3 regions of the Vibrio echinoideorum genome follow, and region 3 is predicted to be linked to each of the others. Evidence: riboswitches for the same ligand, from Rfam matches in the RefSeq annotation. Region 3 holds a riboswitch; each other region holds the start of a gene.
What was found. Region 3 has a riboswitch for thiamine pyrophosphate ahead of thiB (thiamine ABC transporter substrate binding subunit). Riboswitches for the same ligand answer to the same signal wherever they lie in the genome.
Positions count from the first base shown of each region.

Region 1: it holds a riboswitch for thiamine pyrophosphate, as region 3 does, so the genes downstream of both, thiC (phosphomethylpyrimidine synthase ThiC) here and thiB (thiamine ABC transporter substrate binding subunit) in region 3, are expected to answer to the same signal.
Region 2: it holds a riboswitch for thiamine pyrophosphate, as region 3 does, so the genes downstream of both, thiD (bifunctional hydroxymethylpyrimidine kinase/phosphomethylpyrimidine kinase) here and thiB (thiamine ABC transporter substrate binding subunit) in region 3, are expected to answer to the same signal.

Region 1 is NZ_AP025483.1:37,646-39,911, reverse strand. It holds gene thiC (phosphomethylpyrimidine synthase ThiC) at 1-1,020, opposite strand, end outside; TPP riboswitch at 1,151-1,249, opposite strand; gene crcB (fluoride efflux transporter CrcB) at 1,312-1,695, opposite strand; gene OCV36_RS00160 (multicopper oxidase family protein) at 1,796-2,266, opposite strand, start outside.
Region 2 is NZ_AP025484.1:1,281,821-1,284,086, forward strand. It holds gene OCV36_RS21875 (ABC transporter ATP-binding protein) at 1-289, opposite strand, end outside; gene thiD (bifunctional hydroxymethylpyrimidine kinase/phosphomethylpyrimidine kinase) at 279-1,172, opposite strand; TPP riboswitch at 1,269-1,380, opposite strand; gene OCV36_RS21885 (DMT family transporter) at 1,479-2,266, opposite strand, start outside.
Region 3 is NZ_AP025483.1:361,397-363,662, forward strand. It holds gene OCV36_RS01720 (flavin prenyltransferase UbiX) at 20-643, shown strand; TPP riboswitch at 687-806, shown strand; gene thiB (thiamine ABC transporter substrate binding subunit) at 860-1,852, shown strand; gene thiP (thiamine/thiamine pyrophosphate ABC transporter permease ThiP) at 1,960-2,266, shown strand, end outside.

The DNA of each region.
Region 1 (2,266 bases), 320 kb from region 3:
GGTCATAGGGACGTAACGAAGCAGTAAACCTGCGTGGATAGTAAAATAATCAACACCCTGCTCTGCTTGTTCAATCAAGGTATCACGCATCACTTCCCAGTTAAGGTCTTCCGCAACGCCATTCACTTTTTCAAGCGCCTGATACATAGGAACCGTACCAATCGGCACCGGACTGTTACGCAAGATCCATTCGCGAGTCTCGTGGATATTACGGCCGGTGGAAAGGTCCATCACGGTATCGCCACCCCAGCGAGTCGACCAGACTAGCTTCTCAACTTCTTCTTCAATCGAAGAGCTTACTGAAGAGTTACCGATATTGGCGTTCACTTTCACTAAGAAGTTTCGGCCAATAATCATAGGTTCTGATTCTGGGTGATTGATGTTTGAAGGGATAATAGCTCGACCTTCTGCAACTTCTTTGCGCACGAACTCAGGGGTAATTTCTTTCGGTAGGTTGGCACCGAAGTTATGGCCAGGGTGTTGATGATTAAGCTGCTCATCAGCAAACTTCTGACGTCCCATATTCTCACGTATTGCAATGTACTCCATCTCAGGAGTGATAATGCCTTGACGAGCATAATGCAGCTGGGTAACACATTGGTTACCTGTAGCACGACGAATTCTAGGTAGATTGCCGTAACGAAGGTCGTCTAGGGTTTCATCTTCTAAACGTTCTTTGGTGTAAACAGAGCTTACATCGTCTAACAGTTCCGTATCGCCACGCTCATCAATCCATTGCTCTCGCAACTTAGGAAGACCGTTATACAGGTCTATTTCGTGTGTAGGGTCTGTATAAACACCGGAGGTATCGTAAACTTGAATAGGTACATTAGGTTCGAATACAGGCTCTTTTTTGCTGCCACCCACAAGGCTATCAGCGAGTGATATTTCTCGGACAGGGACTTGAATGTCCGCTCGAGATCCTTGGATGTAAGCTTTTTTTGAATTTGGATAAGGTTGTACGGATAAAGAATCAATGAAATTCTTCGCTTCCAGTCTTGCTTGTTTACGACTCGACATAGCATTTTTCCTTGGCTTTTAGCCATTATTTATAGGGATAAAAATGCTTGACGGATTTGATGCTACAAGAGGGATTACAACAAGAAAATACAGTTGTGATCTGGAGATAGATCTCTAGAAGGATTCTAGTTAGATACCTACTCTTGTTCCCTTCGCAGGTATTAGCCTGATCAGGTTCAACGGATCCCGAGTTAACGGTCTCAGCCATATGGCACTCCGACAAGTTCGATCGAGTATATAAAAACGGCTTGGATAAACCAAGCCGAGTTGTTAACAAATCGTAAGAAAGTTTTAAGACTTTATCAAAAGTTGGAAGCCGATCCATGCTGCTGAGATGCTGAGAACCACGTTGAGTAGCACATTGAGTCCCATCTTAAAGAAAGCACCCTGCTGCATAAGAAGCACGTTATCCATCGAAAATGTAGAAAATGTAGTCAGTGCTCCAAGGAAACCAAGACCGATGATCTGCCTCCATGGTTCTGTCGCAACCATCTCATTCTCAAACGCTGCGATGAGTAAACCCATAATTAAAGAGCCAATTACGTTAACTGTCAGCGTACCGTAAGGGAAGCCACGTCCTAGCATCACCACACATAACTCTGAAATCAAATAACGCGAACAAGCACCAAATGCGCCACCAATGGCAATAAAACCTAAAATAGATAACTGACCCATGAATCCTCCCAAACAATAGTCCCTATATTCTAGCTTTACCGCCGATAAAAGCGAGGGTATAAACTAAGAATGCATGCGCAAATATTAAACGTTACAGGTGTCACTTAACTTCAATATATCCCATCAATCCCGTTTTCATGTGTTCAATAACATGACAGTGGTACATCCAACGCCCTGGGTTGTCTGCAACAAATGCAGCTTTAGCTCGGCCATTTTTTCCAAGTAGCACAGTATCTGTATGGAAAGGTTCTTCAATTTTTTTACCATCAATTTCCAATACAGTGAATGTATGACCATGAATATGAATCGGGTGATGATATTGAGTAACGTTCTTAAGATCGAATATGTAAGTCTTACCTAGTTCTAAAGTTGCCAACGGTTTAGGAATATTATCTTTACTCATTCCTTCCCATGCTCTTTTATTAGCAAGCCAAAACTTAGGCATGGACTTCCCATCTTTAGACACTGGTGATACCGCGCCCTCCCACTCGAATACAAAATCGATCTCTTCAGCATTAGCAATATCTAGGTTAGGTACTGGATTCAATGGTAATAATGGCAACACCCGCTC
Region 2 (2,266 bases), on a different replicon from region 3:
TGACCGATAGCCATGGCAGTAACAAATCTTGCTGCGCCATGTAAGCGATGCGATCGGTTAAAGGCAATTCATCGGACGTTGCCAATGTGCCCTGCCACTCCACCTTGTCGTCCAGCAAGCCCGCCAGATAACGCAATACCGTGGTTTTTCCGCAGCCACTTCGACCCAACAATACCGTCCACTTACCTGCGTTTAAGCTAAGCGACAACCCAGATAAGGTCGCGTGCTCACTGTCGTTATAACGTAAGGAGGCATTGCTGAGCTGAACACCAACCGTATTAACGGACATTGCCGTGTCCAGCGAAGAAGTGATTTACAGGCCCATGGCCTTGGCCGACTTGCAGCTCATCAGCATGAGCAATCGCGCGCGAAATGTATTGTTTGCCTAGGTCAACAGCTTCTGCCAGCGTGTTGCCTTGAGCCAAAAAAGAAGCGATAGCCGAAGAGAGCGTACAACCCGTACCGTGGGTATTTTTAGTAGGAAAACGCTTCGCACTAATCAAAGCAGAGGTGGTTGGCAGAATCAGTAAGTCGTTACTGTTCTCATCTTTCTCTAAATGGCCGCCTTTGAGAAGTACCGCTTTCGCGCCCAGTGCGCGCAAGTCTTCAATCATGCCCTGCATGTCAGCTTCGCTTTCAGGTACCGGCTTGCCTGTTAACGCTGCGCCTTCAGGCAAATTAGGAGTAATGATGTCTGCCAGCGGAATCAGTTCTTGCTTCAGCGTCGTGATAGCTGAGTTTTCTAGAAGAAGATCGCCACTTGTCGCAACCATTACAGGGTCAATCACAAGATGCTTAGGTTGATACTGCTTAATTTTGTCTGCAACGACTTTGATGATTTGCGAATCGGCCAACATGCCGACTTTTACGGCCACGATATTCAGGTCAGTGAAAACCGCATCTAACTGGCTAGCGACATGATCAAGTGGGATTGGAAAAATGGCGGAAACGCCTTGAGTGTTCTGGGAAGTGATAGCGGTAATTACCGAACAAGCGAAACTACCTGTAGCAGACATGGCTTTAATATCAGCTTGGATACCTGCACCGCCGCCGCTGTCTGAACCTGCGATCGTCAATACAATCGGAGTGTTCGTTCGAATCGAACCATCAGCAGAGTGCTGTGAAACTGAGGCTTTTGGCGTTAAATCTTTTGAAATAGAACTGTGTGTCATTGTCGCTCCTACTATCTTACAAGACGCAGGAGAACGAACACTGATCGAAGGAGAAGTCGCATTAGGCTCATGAAAGTTTTCATGGGTGCAGACGTAGATCGAGTGCTTATAGTTCCCTACGCCAGTGTTAACTGAATCAGGTTCAACGGGTCTCGATTAACGATCTCAGCACACACCAAATAAGGTATATGCCCCCCGACTATTGATAGCGATAGTAACAGCACTCTCACAACTGAGATACTGATTTTATTCAATTATAAGAATTACGCATGAATAAACTTCAATTAGGCGCTACAAAACAAATACTTATAGCGTTCCTTTAGATGGCTTCGACTGTATCAACAAGCACAGCACAATCAGAAACATACCTAGCCAACCTATAAAAGGAATCAGCTCACCGACAACACAGACGGCAAGCACCGCTGCAACTACTGGTTCAAACAGGGTCAGCAGATTGGCACTACTAGCGGTGACATGGCGTAAACCAAAACTGAACGCGATATAGCCCAAGCATTGTGGAATTAACGTCAGATAACTGATGACTAATACGTTAATCTGCGAGGAAAACAGGTTCTCACCAGTAAACCAGAGCGTTGGCAGCAACAGCATCGCACCCAGGCCAAAAATACTACCCATCGCTGCTTGAGACTCAATGTTCTTGTCTATCAGTGCTTTTGTCGCCCAAAAATAAATGGCATAACACAACCCAGCGAGTAGACCTAAAGCAATACCCAACAGCTTGAGATCATCAGCGGATTCATTCGCCGCTGAAGATTCTGAAAACACCAACAGCCCAATGCCTACCACACCAATCGCAAAGCTAATGAGCCAACGCTTGTTGATATTATTCTTTTTGCTAATAAGACACTCTAACAGAGCAGAAAAGAAAGGTGCGGTAGCAATCGAAACCACTGTACCAATCGCCACGCCAGATAATTTCATTGAAGAATAGAAAGCTAAAGGATAGATCGCCAAAGCCAAAGCGCTCACGGTCAACAGCTTCTTGTTCTGCAAAAGCTTGTCGAAAGCGAATAGGATTTTTCGATACGCCAAGCCCGCTTGCATTAGACCACCGACGCCCATAGAAAAAGCAC
Region 3 (2,266 bases):
TTTTGAAGTAATTGAGAACATGACAAAATACGATAAAGCTATAACCCTCGCTTTCACTGGCGCATCAGGTGCGCCTTATGGCCTGCGTTTACTTGAATGCCTTTTGGCGGCGGATTATCAGGTTTATTTACTGATATCGTCGGCTGCGCGAGTGGTGTTGGCGACCGAGCATGAACTTAAGTTACCTGCTGGACCAGATGCAGCGAAACAAGCTTTGGTTAAACACCTTGGGTGTGACCCCGAAAAGCTGGTGGTGTGTGGCAAAGATGATTGGTTCTCGCCGGTTGCCTCTGGTTCTGCAGCGCCGAAGCAGATGGTAGTCTGCCCATGTTCCGCAGGAAGCTTGGCTTCAATTGCTCATGGCTTATCGGATAATCTGATTGAACGAGCTGCAGATGTGGTCATGAAAGAACGAGGCCAACTATTGTTGGTGGTTCGTGAGACGCCATTTTCGACGCTGCACTTAGAGAACATGCATAAGCTATCGACCATGGGTGTGACGATTATGCCTGCCGCTCCGGGTTTTTATCATCAACCTAAGTCGATTGAAGATCTGGTCGATTTTATGGTGGCGCGCATTTTGGATCATCTTGGCATCGAGCAAGGTTTAGTGCCACGTTGGGGTTACGATCAACGTAATTGATCCAAACTTGATAGCTTATTGTTAAAATTCGAATTACAATTCTGAACACTCATCGGGGAGCGAACCATTCAAATAATGAATGCGAGCTGAGATCAAGCAAGTGCTTGGGACCCGTAAACCTGAACCAGATAATGCTGGCGTAGGAATTGAGTTAGGAACAACTTCTACCGTTCTCCTCCCTCAAACCTGTGCCGCTCAGACCATGGAGAGCGTCCAGTGAAATTCACATTAACAACTCTTGCTGTTACTACAGCCATCTCTTTTTCTGCCTTTGCTGCAGACAATACCCTAACGGTTTACACCTATGACTCTTTTGCAGCGGATTGGGGCCCTCGTCCTGCCGTTGAAAAAGCATTTGAAGAAAAGTGTGGTTGCGATGTGAACTTTGTCGCGCTAGAAGATGGCGTGTCGATTCTGAACCGCTTGCGCCTTGAAGGCAGTAATAGCAAAGCAGATATCGTGTTAGGCCTAGATAACAATCTAATGGCTGAAGCAAAAGCGACGGGTTTATTGACTGAGCACAGTGTTGATACGTCATCAGTGACACTTCCTAACGGCTGGAACGACAGCACCTTTGTCCCTTATGACTTTGGCTACTTTGCGTTTATCTATAACAAAGAGAAACTAGCAAACCCACCTAAGAGCTTGAAAGAACTGGTTGAGCAGCGTGACGACCTCAAGGTTATTTACCAAGACCCACGTACATCAACGCCGGGTCAAGGCATGATGCTATGGATGAAGTCAGTATACGGTGATGAAGCGACAGCAGCTTGGAAGAAGCTTGCTCAGAAGACGGTTACGGTTACTAAAGGCTGGTCTGAGGCTTACTCTATGTTCTTAGAAGGCGAGTCGGACTTAGTCTTGTCTTACACAACATCTCCGGCTTACCACATCATTGCAGAAAGTGACTCTAAGTACGCAGCTGCAAGCTTCGAAGAAGGCCATTACACTCAAGTCGAAGTGGCAGCTAAGGTTAAAGGCAGTAAGAACGAAAAACTGGCTGATGAGTTTATGGCGTTTATCCTAAGTGACGAGTTCCAATCGGCAATGCCAACGGGCAACTGGATGTACCCAGTGACTGACATCGAACTACCAAAAGGGTTCGAGCAGTTAACGGTACCGCAGAAAGCTCTGAGCTTTACGCCTGAAGAAATCGCCTCTAAGCGTAAGGCTTGGATTCGCGAATGGCAGAGTGCACTTACTTTCTAACTTAATTGTCTAACGATTAGCTTTCTAAAAACTAGCTTTTAACTTTCTGTATTTAAAGGTTCGTTCAATATACTTTGAGCGAACTATTTACGGTAAAAAATCAATTTATGATAAAGAAAACACCTAAGGTCGGGATCTGGGTTGCGATACTCATTACCGCCTTCGTGGTTTCAGCAGTTGGGGCATTGCTTAGCAATGCCCCTTCTCTTGATATCAGCCAAGTATGGTCCGATCCTTACTATTGGCATGTAACGAAATTCAGTTTTTATCAAGCGACACTCTCAACTTTACTGAGTGTTGGCTTTGCTATACCCATTGCTCACGCTCTATGTCGCAGGCAATTTTTTGGACGAGCTCTGTTGTTAAGGCTGTTCGCCTCGACCTTGGTTCTGCCTGTGTTAGTTGGTGTCTTTG